DNA from 3 places in the Mesorhizobium sp. P160187 genome. Region 3 is predicted to be linked to each of the others. Evidence: predicted binding sites of a transcription regulator. Region 3 holds the regulator's gene; each other region holds the start of a gene.

Region 1 (6,491 bases), 1.6 Mb from region 3:
ATCCCGAGAGCCATTCCCGATGAGCCTTCGCCATTTCACCGATCTTTCCGCCGTTTCCGAAGGCGATCTGCGCCTGATGCTGGACGATGCGGTGGTGCGCAAGGCGCGCCTCAAGGCCGGCGAACGGACCAAACCGCTCGAAGGCAAGGTGCTGGCCATGATCTTCGACAAGCCGTCGACGCGCACGCGCGTGTCCTTCGACGTCGGCATGCGACAGCTCGGCGGCGAGACCATCATGCTGACCGGGACCGAAATGCAGCTCGGCCGCTCCGAGACCATTGCCGACACCGCCAAGGTGCTGTCGCGCTATGTCGACGCCATCATGATCCGCACCACGTCGCATGAGCGGCTGCTCGAGCTGACCGAGAATGCCACGATTCCGGTCATCAACGGGCTGACCGACGACACCCATCCCTGTCAGCTGATGGCCGACATCATGACCTTCGAGGAGCATCGCGGTCCGGTTGCCGGCAAGACCATCGCCTGGACCGGCGACGGCAACAACGTGCTGCATTCGCTGCTCGAGGCCTCGGCGCGGTTCCGCTTCAACCTGAACGTCGCAGTGCCGGAAGGCAGCGAGCCGGCGCAGAAGCACATCGACTGGTCGAAGACCAATGGCGGCAAGCTGCACTTCACCCGCTCGCCCGAAGAGGCCGTCGACCAGGCCGACTGCATCGTCACCGACTGCTGGGTGTCGATGGGCCAGGAACACCGCGCCCGCGGCCATAATGTCTTCTCGCCCTATCAGGTCAATGCGGCGCTGATGGCCAGGGCCAAGCCCGACGCCCTGTTCATGCACTGCCTGCCGGCGCATCGTGGCGAGGAAGTGACCGACGAGGTCATCGACGGTCCGCATTCGGTGGTCTTCGACGAAGCCGAGAACCGGCTCCACGCCCAGAAGGCGGTTTTGGCCTGGTGTCTGGGCGCTTGATCTCCAGGCGCTTGATCTCCAAGCGCTTGATCCGGGGCGGCGCGATGCCTATTTGCGCCCCATCACGCAAATCAAGCGCGTTTGGACGCATGCACCCCTCCGGGCCGCATGGCCACGCCCTGGAGCTTTGTCATGTTGGAAACGCATCAAGTGACTGAACATCACCCCAAACTCGGCGAGTTCGGCTATGCCGGCGACGATCATGTCGTACCCTTCGAGGTCGGCCCGCTCGACGTGCGCGGCCGCACCGTGCAACTCGGGCCGATGCTCGACGCCATCCTCAACCGTCACGACTATCCCGAGCCGGTCGCCCGCCTGCTCGCGGAAGCCTGTGTGCTGACGGTGCTGCTCGGCACCTCGCTCAAATTCGAAGGCAAGTTCATCTTGCAGACCCGCACCGACGGCCCGGTCGACATGCTGGTCGCGGATTTCTCCACGCCTTCGGCATTGCGCGCCTATGCGCGTTTCGACGCCGACCGGCTGGAGGCCCTGGTGGCCGCAGGCCAGACCTCGCAGCAGACGCTGCTGGGCAGCGGCGTTTTGGCGCTGACCATCGACCAGGGCGCGCACACGCAGCGCTATCAGGGCATCGTCCAGCTCGACGGCGAGACGCTGGAGGACGCCGCGCGCACCTATTTCCGCCAGTCGGAGCAGATCCCGACCGACCTCAGGCTGTCGGTGGCCAAGCTTCTGACGCCAGGTCCCGGCGGCGCTCGTGAGCAGTGGCGCGCCGGCGGCATCCTGGCGCAGTTCCTGCCGCAGTCACCCGAGCGCATGCGCGTGCCCGACATTTCGGGCGGCGACGGCGATCCGCGTGACGTGACGCAGGAGCCGGCCGACAATTCGTGGCGCGAGCTGGTGGCGCTGCTCGGCACCATCGAGCCGACCGAGCTGATCGACCCGACCATCGGCGCCGAGCGGCTGCTCTTCAGGCTGTTCCACGAACATGGCGTGCGCGTCTTCGGCGGCGTGCCGGTCGCCGACCAATGTTCCTGCTCAAGGGACAAGATACGCGGCATCCTCGAGGGGTTTTCCGCGCAGGAGATCAAGGACAGCACCGAAGATGGCGGCATCCACGTCGCCTGCGAGTTCTGCTCGAAGCAGTACGACTTCGACCCGGCGGAGTTTGCAACTCAGTAGCATCTCTTCCTTCTCCCCGTTCACGGGGAGAAGGTGCCCGAAGGGCGGATGAGGGGCAGCGCGAACTTTGGTGAATGGCCGCGCATAGCCTACGTCATGTGCGTGGAAGATAACCTCATGAGTCCGGCGGCGCCCCTCGTTGCACTGCCGGGCATTCCTCCCCGTATAGAGATGGGGAGAAAACCCCTAATTCACCGTCCGCCGCGTCCCCGGCAGATCCAGCGAAAACGCGGGAATAGCGACGTCGAACGTCTCGCCCTTTTTGTTGCGCATGGTGTAGTGGCCGACCATGAAGCCGGAGGGCGTCGAGAGCGGGCAGCCTGACGTGTATTGATAGCTGTCGCCGGGATTGAGCTCAGGCTGGTCGCCGACCACGCCGGCGCCGCGCACTTCCTCGATCCGGCCGCTGCCGTCGGTGATGTGCCAGTAACGCGACATAAGCTGCACGAAATCGTCCGACTGGTTGTCGATCGTCACCTGGTAGCCCCAGACATAACGGTTCTCCGCCGGGTCCGAGCGGTCCTCCAGGTAGAACGGTCTGACCTGCACTTCGATGTTGCGCGTGACGGCGCGATACATGGGCTGCTCCGGTTGCGCGGCAAGGAACATTTGTCGCGCTATGCGGTTTGATACGCGCACAACGGCATGTCCTGCCAGCCTCAAAGCGGAGGTGCCGACAAACAATGTCATTTAAGTGACACATGACAATGTTGGTGTGCGCAAACCTTGCCGGCGACTCAAGGCCCATCTGTCGACTGACAAAGCAGCCGCGAGCGGCCTTTCCGGAGTGACCAGATCTCGATGGAACCAGCTCTCACAGCCGCCTTCGCCTCCTCCGCTTTGCTTCTTTCCAATCTCGCCAGCATCCTGCTTGCTTCGTCGAAACTGCAAGCGCGCCGTCTCATCCCCCCGCCGTCCAACGAGCAGCCACCGGTCTCGATCGTCGTGCCGTCGCGCGGCGTGGAGCCGTTCACACAAGAGACGCTGCAGCGAGCCTTCTCGCTCGACTGGCCGCGCTACGAACTGATCTTCTGCGTCGCTCACGCCGACGATCCCGTCGTCAAACTGATAAACAGGGCGATCGTCCTGTTTCCCAACGTGCCGGCCCGGCTGCTGATCGGCGACGACCGCGTCAGCAGCAACCCGAAGCTCAACAACTGCGTCAAGGGCTGGGAAGCGGCGCGCAATCATTGGGTTATTCTGGCGGATTCCAACGTGCTGATGCCTAGGGATTACGTCCAGCACCTGATGGCGGCCTGGCGGACCAATACCGGGCTTATCTGCTCGACGCCGATCGGCTCGCGGCCGGAAGGCTTCTGGGCCGAGGTCGAATGCGCGTTCCTCAACACGCTGCAGGCGCGCTGGCAATATGCCGGCGAGGCGCTTGGCCTCGGCTTTGCCCAGGGCAAGAGCATGCTGTGGAACAAGCCGATGCTCGATACCAATGGCGGTATCCGCGCGCTGGCCGCCGAGATCGCCGAGGATGCTGCTGCAACCAAGCTGGTCAACGGACTGGGCCTGCGCGTCAATCTCGTTGCCTCGCCTTTCGAGCAACCACTGGGGCAGCGCCGACTTGCCGACATCTGGTCGCGTCAGGCGCGCTGGGCGCGGTTGCGCCGCGTCACTTTCCCGCTGTTTTTCGCACCCGAGATCCTGACCGGCGTCGCCGTGCCGTTGGCGTTGGCGCTGGTGGCGGCAGCAAGTGCCGGCATCAGCCTGCCGGCCACGGTGTTGGCCGTGCTGGCGGCGGCCTACATTCCCGAATGCGCGCTGGCCGCGGCCAAGGGCTGGCATCTGTCGCTGCGCATGGTCCCGGCGATGATGGTCCGCGACATGATGCTTCCCGCCATCTGGGCGCGCGGCTGGCTGAGCGGCGCCGTCGATTGGCGCGGCAACACCATGATCATCGGCACCAAGACGGCCGAGCTGGAAGAGGCTTCGTCGGGAGCGTGACGCCTCGCGGCCTACCCGGCTGCCTTCAGCGCCTGCGCAACGTCCTCCAGCAGATCGTCCGTATCCTCAAGACCGACCGACAGCCTGAGCGTTCCCGGCCCGATGCCAAGCTCGGCGCGAGCTTCGTCGCTGAGGTTCTTGTGCGTGGTGGTCGCCGGATGGGTGATCAGGCTCTTGGCGTCGCCGAGATTGTTGGAGATCAGCACGATGTCGAGCGCGTTCTGCAAGGCGAAGGCCGCCTGCTTGCCGCCCTTCACGTCGAGGCAGATCAGCGTCGATCCGCCCGTCATCTGCTTCTTGACGATGTCGGCCTGCGGGTGGTCGGCGCGGCCGGGATAGATGACGCGGGCGATTTCCGGCCGTCCTGCCAGGAAATCCGCGATCTTGGCCGCGCTTTCCGTCTGCTGGCGCACCCGAACCGGCAGCGTCTCCAGGCCCTTGAGCAGCGTCCAGGCGTTGAACGGCGACAGGCTCGGGCCGGTGTGGCGGAAATAGTCGTGCAAATTCTCGTCGATCCATTTCTTGTCCGACAGGATGATGCCGCCGAGACAGCGTCCCTGGCCGTCAATGTGCTTGGTCGCGGAGTAGACGACGATATGGGCGCCGAGCTGCAAGGGCTTCTGCTGCAAGGGCGTGGCAAAGACATTGTCGACGATCAGCCTGGCGCCGATCGAGGTGGCGAGCGCCGCCACCGCTGCGATGTCGACCACTTCCAGCGTCGGATTGGTCGGGCTTTCCAGGAAGAACAGTTTCGTGTTCGGCCGCACCGCCTTTTCCCAGTTGGCGATGTCGGTGCCGTCGACCAGCGTTGCCTCGATGCCGTATTTCGGCGCCAGCGTCTCCACCACCCAGCGGCAGGAGCCGAACAGCGCGCGCGCCGCAACGATATGGTCGCCGGCCTTGGCGCTGCACAGGAGCGCTGCCGTCACCGCAGCCATGCCGGACGCCGTGGCGCGCGCATCTTCGGCACCCTCCAGCGCGCACATGCGCTTTTCGAACATGTCGACGGTAGGGTTGGCATAGCGCGAATAGATGAAGCCCGGCTCCTCGCCCTTGAAACGGGCCTCGGCAGCCTGCGCCGTCTCGTAGACATAGCCTTGGGTGAGGTACATCGCTTCGGACGTCTCGCCGAACTGGGAACGCAGCGTTCCCCCGTGCACGAGTGCGGTCTGAGGTTTCCAGTTACGCTTCTTGGTGCTCATCGCTTTTGTTCCAGACACAAAAAAACCGGCCGCGAAAGTCGCAACCGGTCCATATGGCCTTGCGGCCCGACGGTCCTTTAGCGACTTGTTTAACGTGGCTGCAAGCCGACCGGCCAAATCACCACGGGATAACGACCCTTTAGACCTCACCTGCGCTTGCGTCAATTGCCGGCTTCATTAAGAGGTTTGTACCAGGCAGGTTCCGCAATAATATCCAGCGGTTTTGCGGCAAGAACCTGCCACAAAGAGACCGACCTTGGAGCGGAGCCAGCCTTTTGCGGCAGACAGGCATTCTTCCCGATCAGGACATTTCCGCGCTGTTTCAGTCCGGCGCGCTGAAGTCGCCGCGCGCGCTCGATGTCGACCAGGTGCAGCCGGCGAGCCTCGATCTCAGGCTCGGCGACAAGGCTTTTCGCGTGCGCGCCTCCTTCCTGCCGGGTCCCGATCATCTGGTGGCCGACAAGCTTCACCGGCTGAAATTGCATGAGTTCAGTCTCGCCGAGGGCGCGGTGCTGGAAACCGGCTGCGTCTACATCGTGCCGCTGCTCGAACGCCTGGCGCTGCCCGCAAACGTGTCGGCCTCGGCCAACCCGAAGAGCTCGACCGGCCGGCTCGACATCTTCACCCGGGTGATGACCGATCGCGGCCATGAGTTCGACAAGATCGCCCCCGGCTATCACGGGCCGCTTTATCTCGAAGTCAGTCCGCGCACCTTCCCGATCGTCGTACGCGCCGGATCGAGGCTGTCGCAGATCCGCTTTCGCACCGGCAACGCGCTGTTGTCGGAGGCAGAACTGAACGAATTGCACCGCGCCGAGATGCTGGTGGCGACCGAGCCGCCCAACATTTCCGGCGGCGGCATTGCGCTGTCGATCGATCTTGACGGCGACCAGAACGGCCTGGTCGGCTATCGCGGCAAGCATCACACCGGCTTGGTCGATGTCGACAAGCGCGCCGCCCAGGATGCCGTCGATTTCTGGGAGCCGCTCTATAAGAGCGGCGCCGGCGAACTGGTGCTCGACCCGGACGAGTTCTACATCCTGGTCAGCCGCGAAGCCGTGCACGTGCCGCCGCTCTACGCCGCCGAGATGACGCCCTTCGATCCGCTGGTTGGCGAATTCCGTGTTCACTATGCCGGCTTCTTCGATCCGGGCTTCGGCCATTCGGCCTCAGGCGGCACCGGCAGCCGGGCGGTGCTCGAAGTGCGCAGCCACGAAGTGCCGTTCATCCTCGACCACGGCCAGATCGTCGGCCGGCTGGTCTAC
Region 2 (6,491 bases), on a different contig from region 3:
CGTACCCCAGGGGGTGAAACCGCCGCTGCAGTTGTAGCTGGTGCCGAGCACTTTCGTGCCAGTCGCGTCGGCCGAGGTCTTCATCAGCGCATGGCCGGCAACCGGTCCGGAAACGGTCATTTCGGTGTTGGCGGTGATGCGGCGGTTCAGCGGGCTGTCCGCCACGCTTGCCCACTTGCCGTCCTTCAATTGCACCTCGACGATCGAATGGCCCATCGCGGCCATGCCGAGATCGACCTGTTCCCTGGTCATCGTCTTGCCGGCATCGCCCTCGGTCATCCCCGGAAACATCACATTGGGCGAGATGTATTCGTTGTTGACGCAGAGCAGGCCATGATCGGAATTCACCGTGCCCTTGGGCAGCGGCATGAAGGCGATGTAGTCGCAATTGTAGCCGAAGCGCTTTTCCTGTTCCTCCGCCGCGACCTTGTTGCCGTCGAATTCGGCGAGGCCGGCTGTAAGCGGGTCGCCCCAGCGCGCGACGATGGTCGTCTCATAGCCTTCGGCGGCGGCATGGGTCTTGCCGTAGACCCGTTTCAGCTCGGGAAAGCCGAGCGTCGACTGCGCTGTGGCGGCATGCGTTTCGCCGGCAAACAAGGAGCCGACAAAGCTGCCGCCGGCAATCAGCGCGCCGGAGGCGAGGCTGCCTTTCAAAAGAGACCGGCGCGAGACGCGCTCGGCGATGATTTCGCGGATGACGGGGGAGGATGAAGACGGTGCATTGGCCATGGTGTCTGCCTCTCAGGGTGGATGTTACGGCGCACCGTTGCCCTAGTCTGCTTAGGCAACATTCACATGACATAAGAGGAAGGTTTTGCCGCAACTGGGCGCGGCACTACGCATCGCTCAGCCCTTGGTGCAGGTCGAGGCGGTGAAGGCGCCGTCGGGCTGCTTCAGAATGATGTCGAATGACGGGGCGGTCTCGCCGTCCAGTGTTGCCTGTGTCATGGAGACGGAGTTGCCACCGGTGGTATAGCCGCCCAGCGGCCCGAGCCAGGTGATCTCGCCATTGGCGTTCATCTGATAGTTGTAGCCTTGCAGCGCCGTTCCGAACGTCACCGGGCCGGTATAGACATTGCCCTTGATGGTGATGTCGCCGAGGTTGAGGAAGGCGCCGAGCAAATAGACCTCGCAATGATAGGTGCCGTCAGGAAGTTTGCCCTCGCTGAAATCGGCGCGCGCGGCGCCGCTCGTTGCCATCAGCAGCAGGATGCCGGAAATGCGTGAGATGCGAGATGTCATGACGTCTCTCTTTTGAAGGGCGAGCTTGCCCTATTTTTGCGCGGTGCCGCAACATTGTTCGCCCGGAACCCACGGCCGGAGATCAAAAACTAGGCATTTGTCTCAATTGGGCGAAAATTAGGCAAAAGTCGTGTGCGCTGCGCAAATTTAGCTCAATCAATTTTCACTGGCTGCCATTGTTGTTTCTCCAGGCTAATATACCAACCGGCTGATAACGCTCGGCTATTCCATTCTTGTGAGCGGCGCCTTTGCGTTTGGCACGGCAGTTGCATTGCATTATCGCGGTGCAATCAAACAGCTTGGGAGTCTTCGGTATGAAGGGTAATTTCTCCACAATAACAAAAATGTTTTCGGCCGGCGTGGTCGCCGCCGGCCTGTCGATGTCGTCTCCGGCCAAGGCCGCCGAAGACACGATCAAGGTCGGCATTTTGCATTCGCTGTCGGGGACCATGGCGATTTCGGAGACGACGCTGAAAGACGCCATGCTGATGCTCATCGAAGAGCAGAACGCCAAGGGCGGCCTGCTCGGCAAGAAGCTTGAGGCGGTCGTTGTCGATCCGGCCTCCAATTGGCCGCTCTTCGCCGAGAAGGCGCGCGAGCTGATCTCCAAGGACAAGGTCGCCGCCGTGTTCGGCTGCTGGACCTCGGTGTCGCGCAAATCGGTGCTGCCGGTGTTCTCAGAACTCGACAACATCCTGTTCTACCCCGTCCAGTATGAGGGCGAGGAAAGCGAGCGCAACGTGTTCTACACCGGCGCCGCCCCGAACCAGCAGGCGATTCCCGCTGTCGATTATCTCATGAGCGAAGACGGTGGCTCGGTGAAGCGCTGGGTGCTGGAAGGCACCGACTACGTCTATCCCCGCACCACCAACAAAATCCTCGAGGCCTATCTGAAGGCCAAGGGCGTCGCCGCCGAAGACATCATGGTCAACTACACGCCGTTCGGCTTCTCCGACTGGCAGACCGAAGTCTCCGCAATCAAGAAATTCGGCTCTGCCGGCAAAAAGACCGCCGTCGTCTCGACCGTCAATGGCGACGCCAACGTTCCGTTCTACAAGGAACTCGGCAACCAGGGCGTCAAGGCCGAGGACATCCCGGTCATGGCCTTCTCGGTCGGCGAAGAAGAACTGGCCGGTCTCGATACCGCGCCGCTGGTCGGCCATCTCGCTGCCTGGAACTATTTCGAGAGCGTCGACACACCCGAAAACAAGAAGTTCATCGCCGACTGGCACAAGTTCATCAAGAATGACAAGCGCACCACCAACGACCCGATGGAAGCTCACTATATCGGCTTCAACATGTGGGTGAAGGCGGTCGAAAAGGCCGGCACCACCGATCCCGACAAGGTCATCGACGCCATGGTCGGCGTGTCCGTGCCGAACCTCACCGGCGGCTATTCGACCATGATGCCGAACCATCACATCACCAAGCCGGTGCTGATCGGCGAGATTCAAGCCGACGGCCAGTTCGAGACCGTGTCGCAGACGCCCGGCCTCGTGATGGGCGACGAATGGTCCGACTATCTGCCCGATTCCAAGGACCTGATTTCGGATTGGCGCGCGCCTCTGTCCTGCGGCAACTTCAACGTTGCCACCGGCAAATGCGGCGGCAAGGGCACGAACTGATCCCTCCCGGGACTGACCGATCGTGGACGCGTCCACGATCGGTACCGCCAAGCGTCCGGGCGCTTCAGCCCGCCCGGACGCCAAATTCCACCCTCCCGGAAAGTATCTGAACGGATGATCCTGTCGCGCACTCTCGGCCTCATGCTGGTGTTCCTGGTGGCAAGTCTTTTGCCGTCGAACGCAGCCGAAGCCGATCTGCGCGCCATCGTCGCCAAATTCGCCACCGGCACCGGCTTTTCCGCCACCGAGGCCGTGGTGCGCGAGCTTGCCGCCACCGGCGATCCGCTGGTTGAACGCCCGCTTGCAGCGCTCGCCGAAGGCAACCTTTACATCCGTAAAGCCGATTCCCTGGTCTTCGTCGGCAGTGAGGCCGCCGACAGCGTCACGCTGCTTGACCCGCTGAGTGGCGAGAAAGCCGGCGACGCCGCCAAGGCCGACATCACGAAGATCAAGGTCAACAACACGCTGCGCCGTGTCATCCGCGATGCGCTGGGAACGCTGACGTTGCGCGCGAAAGATCCTTCTGTCCGCATCGCCGCCGCCGACACCATGTTCAAGACCCCCGATGCCGCCAATATCGAGCCGCTCGATGCAGCCATCGCCGCCGAGACCGACGCCAAGGTCAAGGCATTGTTCGAACAGGCGCGCGCGGCATCGGTGCTGGTCTCCGACAAGCCGGAGGCCGACAAGCTTGCCGCCATTGCCCTGATCGGCGCGCGCGGCGACCGCGACGCGGTCTCGCTGCTCACCGCGGTCGAGGCCAATGCGCAAGGCGCGGTCAAGGATGCCGCGACGGCGGCAATCGCCAGCATCAATTCGAGCCTGGCGCTGTGGGATGCCGGCCAGAACATATGGTACGGCATCTCGCTTGGCTCGGTGCTGCTGCTGGCCGCCATCGGCCTCGCCATCACCTTCGGCGTCATGGGCGTCATCAACATGGCGCATGGCGAGATGGTGATGCTCGGCGCCTACACCACCTTCGTCGTCCAGCAGGTGATCCGAACCTCATTCCCCGGCCTGTTCGACTGGTCGCTGGTGATCGCGCTGCCGCTCGCCTTCCTGGTTGCCGCTTCCGTCGGCCTGATCATCGAGCGCGGCGTCATCCGTTTCCTCTACGGCCGGCCGCTGGAAACGCTGCTCGCAACCTGGGGCGTCTCGCTTGTCCTGCAGCAGGCGGTGCGCTCGATCTTCGGACCGACCAACCAGGAGGTCGGCAACCCCTCCTGGATGTCGGGATCGTTCGATGTCGGCCAACTCGCCGTCACCTGGAACCGCCTCTGGATCCTGGTCTTCGCGCTCACCGTCTTCGGCGTGCTGCTCTTTGTTATGAAGCGCACGCCCTGGGGCCTGCAGATGCGCGCCGTCACCGCCAACCGCCGCATGGCCGCCTCGATGGGCATCAGGACGCCTTGGGTCGATGCGCTGACCTTTGCGCTCGGCTCCGGCATTGCCGGCATTGCCGGCGTCGCGCTCAGCCAGATCGACAATGTCTCGCCCAATCTCGGCCGCGGCTACATCATCGACAGCTTCATGGTCGTGGTCTTCGGCGGCGTCGGCAATCTCTGGGGCACGCTGGTCGGCGCCTTCTCGCTCGGCATCGTCAACAAGGTTCTCGAACCCTATGCTGGCGCGGTGCTCGGCAAGATCGTCGTGCTGGTGCTGATCATCCTGTTCATCCAGAAGCGCCCGCGCGGCCTGTTCGCGCTCAAGGGCAGGGCGGTGGAAACATGATCACGGGACGCTTCTTCGCCGCGGGTGCCGACCGTCGCATCGCCATCACTATTTTCATCCTGCTGACGGCCGCCATTATCGTGCCGCTGCTCAACCTCGCACTGTCGCCGCAAAGCGCGTTCTATATTCCGTCCTACATCGTCGCGTTGACGGGCAAGTACCTCTGCTATGCATTGCTTGCCTTGGCGCTCGATCTCGTCTGGGGCTATTGCGGCATCCTCTCGCTCGGCCATGGCGCCTTCTTCGCCCTCGGCGGCTATGCGATGGGCATGTACCTCATGCGCCAGATCGGCTCGCGCGGCGTTTACGGCAATCCGATCCTGCCCGATTTCATGGTGTTCCTGAACTACAAGGAATTGCCCTGGTTCTGGACCGGTTTCGACCACTTCTGGTTCGCCGCCATCATGGTGCTGGCGGTGCCCGGCCTGCTCGCCTTCGTCTTCGGCTGGTTCGCCTTCCGCAGCCGCGTCACCGGCGTCTATCTCTCCATCATCACCCAGGCGATGACCTACGCGCTGCTGCTCGCCTTCTTCCGCAACGACATGGGTTTCGGCGGCAACAACGGCTTGACCGATTTCAAGGATATTCTGGGCTTCAACGTGCAGGCCGACGCCACCCGCTCGGCCCTGTTTGCCGCCAGCGCCATCATACTCGCGCTCGCCGTCTTCATCACCTGGGCAATCGTCGGCTCCAAATACGGCAAGCTGCTGATGGCGGTGCGCGACGCCGAGAGCCGCACCCGCTTCCTCGGCTGGCGGGCGGAGAACGTGAAGCTGTTTGCCTTCAGCGTCTCGGCTGTCATGGCCGGCATCGCCGGCGCGCTCTATGTGCCGCAGGTCGGTATCATCAATCCCGGCGAATTCGAGCCGTCCAATTCCATCGAAGTCGTGATCTGGGCAGCCGTCGGTGGGCGCGGCACCATTGTCGGCCCGATCGTCGGCGCGCTGCTGGTCAACGCCGGCAAATCCTGGTTCACCGGCCTGCTGCCGGAGTTCTGGCTGTTTGCGCTCGGCGGCCTTTTCGTCGCCGTAACCCTGTTCCTGCCCAAGGGCATCGTCGGCATGTGGGATTCCTGGCGCGGTAACGCTCGGGCGATGCGGGCTGCAGCGATTGCAGAGGAAGCGGGCACAGACCCTGACGTCCCGCCGCCACCGAAGATCGTGCGCAGCGCAGCAACAACGCCCGGTGCCTGGTCCGCGTCCGGGCCTGAACCGCAGCCGGCAGAATAGAGCGATGTCGAAGTCCAACACCATCCTCTATCTCGACGGCGTCTCGGTCTCCTTCGACGGTTTCCGTGCCATCAACAATCTGTCGCTGGTGCTCGACAGAGGCGAGATGCGCGCCATCATCGGCCCCAACGGCGCCGGCAAGACGACGATGATGGACATCGTCACCGGCAAGACACGGCCCGACGAAGGCGAAGTGTTCTTCGACGGGCAGGTCGATCTGACCCGGCACGACGAGGCCGAGATCGCCATGATGGGCATTGGCCGGAAGTTCCAGAAGCCGACCGTTTTCGAAAGCCACAGCGTCGAAGACAATCTGATGCTGGCGCTGAAGGGCCCGCGCTCGATCTTTCCGGCGCTGTTCCATCGCCGCTCGGCCGCCGAAGCCAGACAGATCGACGACATCCTCGGCATCATCCGGCTGGGCGACAAGCGCCACGATCAGGCAGCCAATCTCAGCCATGGCCAGAAACAGTGGCTGGAGATCGGCATGCTGCTGGCGCAGGACCCGAAGCTGCTTTTGGTTGACGAGCCGGTCGCAGGGATGACCGATGCCGAGACCGAGGAAACCGCGCGGCTGCTCAAGGACATAGCGCGCGACCATTCGGTCATCGTCGTCGAGCACGACATGCATTTCGTGCGCGAACTCGGCGTCAAGGTCACCTGC
Region 3 (6,491 bases):
GTGATGAACGTCATGATGATGCCGACAATCACCGCCATCAGCACCGGTATGGCGATGCCATGCGCGATGAACAGCCCGCCTTCGGGAACGGTGATGCCGTTCTGCTGTGCGTACTGGCGCACGATGCCGATCGGCCATGGATAGGAATTGGCGATCCACACGGCGCCGAGGATGGCCGCGCAAGTGACCACGCCAAGCAAGGTCTCGGCCCAGACGGGGCGCAGTGGAAAGCTGAAGCGCTTGCGCTGCGAGCGACCGTTGAGCAGCGCGAAGGCGACCGCCGCGCAGGCGACGATGCCGACGATCCAGCTGGCAGCGGCGCCAATCGAGCCGCGTGGTCCGCCGCCCATCAGCTGGAAGGTGGCGTCGAGTGGCGCGACCGTGCGCCCGCTGGTGATGAGCCATGCCATGCCACGCCAGACCAGCAGGCCACCAAGCGTCACGATGAAGGCCGGAACCTGCATATAGGCGATGATGAAGCCCTGGAACGCGCCGATCAGCAGACCAAGCACCACGCCGGCGGCAAGCGCGACGACCCAGAGCCAGGGGTTTCCAAGCTGGAAGCCGATGACGCGAATCAGGAATTCGGCCTGTGCCACGCCCATGATCATGCCGATCACGCCTTCGACGGAGCCCACCGAAAGGTCGATGTTGCGCATGACGATGACCAGTACCATGCCGGTCGCCATGATCGCGACCGAGGACGTCTGCACCGACAGGTTCCAAAGATTGCGCGGCGTCAGGAAAAGCCCACCCGACAGGATATGTATGCCGACCCAGATGACCAGCAGCGCGCCGACCATGCCGAGCATGCGCGTGTCGAGCTCGGTCGCTTTCAGGAACCGGGCGACCGCGCCGAGTTCAGACGCTCGTGCCGTATCGGCCTGCGGATTTGAGGTCGTGTCGGTCATGATGTCCTCCAGCGGCTTGCCGTCTGGCGCGGATGCCGGACCACAGCCTAGAAGTTTGCCGCCGATGGCGGAAACACACAATTCTCGTAGAGAAAACGCCGCGGCTTGACAGCCGCGGCGCCTCATTTCTTCAAGTCGTCGAGATCAGTTGCAAGCCGCGACGCTGCCGGCGGCGACGCCTGTGCAGACTTCGTCCTTCTTGATCCAGCCGGCGTCGATGACGACGTTGAGGTTGTCCTTGGTGATCGCGACGGGGGTCAGGAACAGCGACTTGACGGTGTTGCCGCCAGGCGTGGTGAAGTCCTTGGCGCCGGCAATGTCGCCCGTCTTCTTGCCATCGGCAAGCTGCGAGGCGATCTCGGCGGCGTTCTTGCCGAGTTCGCGCGCGTCTTTCCACACCGACACCGTCTGCGTGCCGAGCGCGATGCGGTTCAGGGCGGCATGGTCGCCGTCCTGGCCCGAGACCGGAACCGTTCCGGCAAGGCCCTGCGCCGTCAGCGCGGCGACAACGTCGCCGGCGGTGCCGTCATTGGCCGCAACCACGGCATCGACCTTGTTGTCATTGGCGGTCAGGAACTGTTCCATGTTCTTCTGGGCGTTGGCCGGCAGCCAGCCATCGGTATAGGCCTCGCCGACATTCTTGATCTTGCCCGAGTCGATGGCTTCCTTGAGCACTTCCATCGAGCCCGAGAACAGGAAATCGGCATTCGGATCCGAGCCCGAGCCCTTGATGAAGACATAGTTGCCTTCGGGCTTCGCCTTGAACACTTCGCGGGCCTGCATGCGGCCGACTTCCTTGTTGTCGAAGGTCAGGTAGAAGACGTCCTTGTTCTCGATCAGGCGATCATAGCCGACGACCGGAATGCCTTCATCCAGCGCCTTCTGCACCGCCGGGCCGATGGCCGAGGCGTCCTGCGCCAGGATGATCAGCGAGTTGGCGCCCTGCGAGATCAGGCTTTCGACGTCGGTCAGCTGCTTGCCGGGATTGGACTGCGCGTCGGCCGAAATGTACTTGTCGCCGGCAGCCTCGATCGCCGTTTTCATCGCCGCCTCGTCGGTCTTCCAGCGCTCTTCCTGGAAGTTCGACCACGACACGCCGATGACCTTGTCCTTCGCCTGCGCGACCGACATCAGCGCCAGCGACATGGCGACACCCGCCAGCATGGCGGCTGCAAATCTGTTCATCATAATCCTCCCTGCGCCGCGTGCGGCGCGACAAAACTGGCCCGAGGGCCGGCACACAGCGGCCCTATTTTTTCGAGCCTCGAAAAAATACTGGTTCAATGATAAGGCGCTGTCAACATCGATTCTGATGGATTCTGATGGCCTTGCCGAATTTTTTCGAGGTCCGCAATAAACAATGACAGGGCTGCCGGCGTCTGCCAATATTTGGCTGGTGCCGTCGAACGCCTTCACTATCATGAGGCGCGAGGAGGCCGGGAGGAAACAAATGTCGGTTGGAATCCGCCACGACGATCTGCGCCGTCGCAACCGTGCGATGGTGATTTCAGCCGTGCGCCGGGCCGGCCAGCCGTCGCGGACCGAGATTGCGGCGACCACCGGCCTCAGCCACTCGACCATATCGGCAATCTCGTCTGATCTGATTCAAGAAGGCATCCTGATTGAAGGCAAACCTGGCGAGACCGGCGCACTGAAACGCGGCCGGCCGCAGGTGGGCCTTGGTCTCAACCCGGAAGCGGCGGCGGTGATGACCGTCGTGCTGTCGCTCAATTTCCTGTCCGTCACCGTCATCGACTATGCCGGCCACGTCGTCGCCGAGGAACAGCGCCGGCTGGACACGCTGACCAAGCCGCGCGACGAGCTGATTGGCGAATGCGTAGCAATCGTCCGGCGGCGGCTTGAGGATCCCGACCTCGATGTCCAGAGCATCGCCCGCATTGCCATGGGCATCCAGGGCATCACCGATTCGCAGGCGCGCGCCATGCTGTGGTCGCCGATCACGCCACTGACCGACATTGCCTTCGCCGACATGTTGGAAGCGGAATTCGGCATTCCTGCCACCATGGAGAACGATTGCAACATGATGGCGGTGGCGCTGCAATGGCGCCAGCCCGAGCGCTACCGCGACAATTTTATCGCCATCCTCTTGTCGCACGGCATCGGCATGGGCCTGGTGCTGAAAGGCGAACTGTTCACCGGCACCCATTCCTCGGGCGGCGAGTTCGGCCACATGATCCACCGTCCGGGCGGCGCGCTCTGCCGCTGCGGGCGGCGCGGCTGCGTGGAAGCCTATGCCGGAAACTACGCCATCTGGCGGAGCGCCAAAATGATGGGCGAGGATGCCGAGCCGGTCGATATCGGCGACGCTGATATGCGCGCACTCGCCGCGCGCGCCCGCGAAACCGACGGCCCGGAGCGCGAAGCCTATCGCAAGGCCGGCGAGGCGCTCGGCTTCGGCCTCGGCAGCCTGTTTGCGCTGATCGATCCGGCACCCGTCGCCATGGTAGGCGTCAGCGCCGCCGCCTTCGACCTGATCGAACCGGCATTGCGCGAAGCGATCGCCCAGACCGCCGGCGGCCAGCACTCGAAATCGATCTCCTTCGACACCGAGCCCAACGAGCTGCCGCTGATCCGCGAAGGCTGTGCCATGCGCGCGCTCGGCTTCGTCGACCAGGAGATTTTCGCGCCGGGCATTCAGGCCAAATCCGGCAAGCATGTCGCCTGAATGGCCGGCAACGGCGCGACGCGCAGCATCCTAGTCTTCCCTGATCGCGTAGCCGGCGCCGCGAATGGTACGGATGACATCCGGCATGCGGCCGTTGTTGACCGCTTTGCGTAAGCGCCCGACATGCACGTCGACGGTTCGCTCGTCGATGTAGATCGTCTCGCCCCAGACATTGTCGAGCAGCTGGCTGCGCGAGAACACGCGGCCGGGATGGCGCATCATGAATTCGAGCAGCCGGAACTCGGTCGGTCCGAGCCTGATCTCGCTCTTCTTGCGGTAGACACGGTGCGACTCGCGGTCGAGCACGATGTCGCCGACCTTGAGCACGCTGGACAGCACTTCCGGCTTGGCCCGGCGCAGCAGCGCCTTCACGCGCGCCATGAACTCCGGCGTCGAGAATGGCTTGACCAGATAGTCGTCGGCACCGGTGGACAGGCCGCGCACGCGATCGCTTTCCTCACCGCGCGCGGTCAGCATGATGATCGGCAGCCGCTCGGTTTCGGGCCGCACTCTAAGCCGCCGGCAGAGCTCGATGCCGGAAACAGCCGGCACCATCCAGTCGAGCACCAGGAGATCGGGCACGTTTTCCTGCAGGCGGATCTCGGCCTCGTCGCCGCGTGTCACCACCTCGACCTGATAGCCTTCGGATTCGAGGTTGTAGCGGAGGAGCACGCCTAGTGGCTCCTCGTCCTCCACGACCATGATGCGTGGCGCGATCATAGGCAGTTCACCCTCATCAGGCCGGCGTGGCCATCGCCGTCTCGTCCTGCTTCGGACGATTGGCGGGCAATTGCTGGCCGGTCAGCACATAATACGCATTTTCGGCGATGTTGGTGACATGATCGCCGATGCGCTCAAGATTCTTGGCGCAGAACAAGAGATGCGTGCAGGCGGTGATGTTGCGAGGGTCTTCCATCATGTAGGTCAAGAGCTCACGAAACACGGACGTGTATTTGACGTCGATGCGCTCGTCGTCATTCCTGAGTTTTGCAAGCGCTGCCGCATCGGTGGCGGCATATTCCTCGACGACGCCTTGCACCTGGATCAGCACCAGTTGCGCCATGGCGTCGATGGAGTGCGAGAGGTCGCGCGGCGTGACGCTCAAGCCCACGGTGCCGACGCGTTTGGCGATGTTCTTGGCGAGGTCGCCGATGCGCTCGAGGTCGCCCGCCATGCGGATCGAGCCGACCACGGCGCGCAGATCGTTGGCCATCGGCTGGCGCTTGGCGATCAGCGTGATGGCGCGGTCGTCCAGTTCGCGCTGGCGCGCATCCATGATGGCGTCGTCGGAAACGACACGCTGTGCCAGCGCATTGTCCGAATTGAGCAGCGCCCTGGTCGAGCCGCTGACCATCGAGCCTGCCAGATCGCCCATGTCGCGGATCAGCTTGCTGATCTGCCCGAGCTCTTCATCGAAGGAGGCGACGGTATGTTCACCCATGATCTTGGTCCTCGTGCCTGAAAATTCACCCGCCGGACGGCTCAGCCGAAGCGGCCGGTAATGTAGTCCTGGGTGCGCTTGTCGTCGGGGTTGGTGAACATCTTGTCGGTGGCGCCCTCCTCGACGAGATAGCCGAGATGGAACATCGCCGTGCGCTGCGACACGCGCGCCGCCTGCTGCATCGAGTGGGTGACGATGACGATCGTGTAGTTCTGGCGCAGTTCGTCGATCAGCTCCTCGACACGGGCGGTGGCGATCGGATCGAGCGCCGAGCAGGGCTCGTCCATCAGGATCACCTCCGGCGACACGGCGATGGCGCGCGCGATGCACAGGCGCTGCTGCTGGCCGCCGGACAGGCCGGTGCCGGGCTCCTGCAGGCGGTCCTTGACCTCGTTCCAGATCGCCGCCTTCTTCAGGCTCTGCTCGACGATCTGGTCCATGTCGGACTTGCGCTTGGCCAGCCCATGGATGCGCGGGCCGTAGGCGACGTTCTCGTAGATCGACTTCGGGAACGGGTTGGGTTTCTGGAACACCATGCCGACGCGGGCGCGCAGTTCGACGACATCGATGTTCTTGTCGTAGATGTCGTCTTCATCGAGCGTGATCTTGCCGGTCACCCGCGCCAAATCGATGGTGTCGTTCATGCGGTTGAGGCAGCGCAAGAAGGTCGACTTGCCGCAGCCGGACGGGCCGATCAGCGCCGTCACCTGGTTCTGACGCACGTCGAGATTGACGTCGAACAACGCCTGCTTCTCGCCGTAGAAGACGCCGACCTTGTCGCCGCGCATCTTGATGACTTCGTTCGACTTGGCGTTCATTTTGTCGCCCACTGCATTCTCAAGGGACTGTTCGGTCATGATGTTCATACCAAATTGCCTTTTTTCTACCAGCGCCGCTCGAAGCGGCGCCGGAGCACGATCGCGGTGATGTTCATGGCCATGAGGAAGACGAGCAGGATGATGATGGCGCCGGACATGCGCTCGACAAAAGCGCGCTCAGCCTCGTTTGCCCACATATAGATCTGAACCGGCAGCGCGGTCGCCGGATCGAAAGGCGTCGTCGGATAATCGGCGACGAAAGCGACCATGCCGATCAAGAGCAGCGGTGCTGTCTCGCCGAGCGCACGCGCCAGGCCGATGATGGTGCCGGTAAGGATGCCTGGGGCGGCAAGCGGCAGGATGTGATGGAACACCATCTGCATCTTGGAGGCGCCGAGGCCGAGCGCCGCCGAGCGGATCGACGGCGGCACCGCGGCGAGGGCGGCGCGCGTGGCGATGATGATGGTCGGCAGCGTCATCAAGGTCAGCACCAGGCCGCCGACGAAGGAAGCCGAGCGCGGCATGCCGAGGAAGTTGATGAACACGGCAAGGCCAAGCAGACCGAAGACGATCGACGGCACCGCCGCGAGATTGTTGATGTTGACTTCGATCAGGTCCGTAAAGCGGTTCTTCTT

Evidence for each region. Region 3 encodes PhoB, which activates phosphate uptake and scavenging genes when phosphate is short. Its sites were predicted from a motif close to TGTCATNNANCTGTCAT; they were not measured.
Region 1: a site for PhoB is predicted at 2,756-2,772, ahead of AC3CCE_RS16680 (ceramide glucosyltransferase). Genes of this name have one in related genera too.
Region 2: a site for PhoB is predicted at 785-801, ahead of AC3CCE_RS17820 (PhoX family protein). Genes of this name have one in related genera too.

Annotation. Positions count from the first base shown of each region.
Region 1 is NZ_JBYMDX010000003.1:2,751,973-2,758,463, forward strand. It holds gene AC3CCE_RS16660 (aspartate aminotransferase family protein) at 1-1, shown strand, start outside; gene argF (ornithine carbamoyltransferase) at 20-931, shown strand; gene AC3CCE_RS16670 (Hsp33 family molecular chaperone) at 1,040-2,071, shown strand; gene apaG (Co2+/Mg2+ efflux protein ApaG) at 2,258-2,650, opposite strand; gene AC3CCE_RS16680 (ceramide glucosyltransferase) at 2,873-4,024, shown strand; gene AC3CCE_RS16685 (O-succinylhomoserine sulfhydrylase) at 4,036-5,226, opposite strand; SAM riboswitch at 5,284-5,361, opposite strand; gene AC3CCE_RS16690 (2'-deoxycytidine 5'-triphosphate deaminase) at 5,502-6,491, shown strand, end outside.
Region 2 is NZ_JBYMDX010000004.1:179,338-185,828, forward strand. It holds gene AC3CCE_RS17820 (PhoX family protein) at 1-729, opposite strand, end outside; gene AC3CCE_RS17825 (hypothetical protein) at 847-1,242, opposite strand; gene urtA (urea ABC transporter substrate-binding protein) at 1,557-2,867, shown strand; gene urtB (urea ABC transporter permease subunit UrtB) at 2,982-4,598, shown strand; gene urtC (urea ABC transporter permease subunit UrtC) at 4,595-5,827, shown strand; gene urtD (urea ABC transporter ATP-binding protein UrtD) at 5,832-6,491, shown strand, end outside.
Region 3 is NZ_JBYMDX010000003.1:1,190,425-1,196,915, forward strand. It holds gene AC3CCE_RS09100 (sugar ABC transporter permease) at 1-911, opposite strand, end outside; gene xylF (D-xylose ABC transporter substrate-binding protein) at 1,056-2,096, opposite strand; gene AC3CCE_RS09110 (ROK family protein) at 2,362-3,597, shown strand; gene phoB (phosphate regulon transcriptional regulator PhoB) at 3,628-4,317, opposite strand; gene phoU (phosphate signaling complex protein PhoU) at 4,334-5,038, opposite strand; gene pstB (phosphate ABC transporter ATP-binding protein PstB) at 5,080-5,904, opposite strand; gene pstA (phosphate ABC transporter permease PstA) at 5,922-6,491, opposite strand, start outside.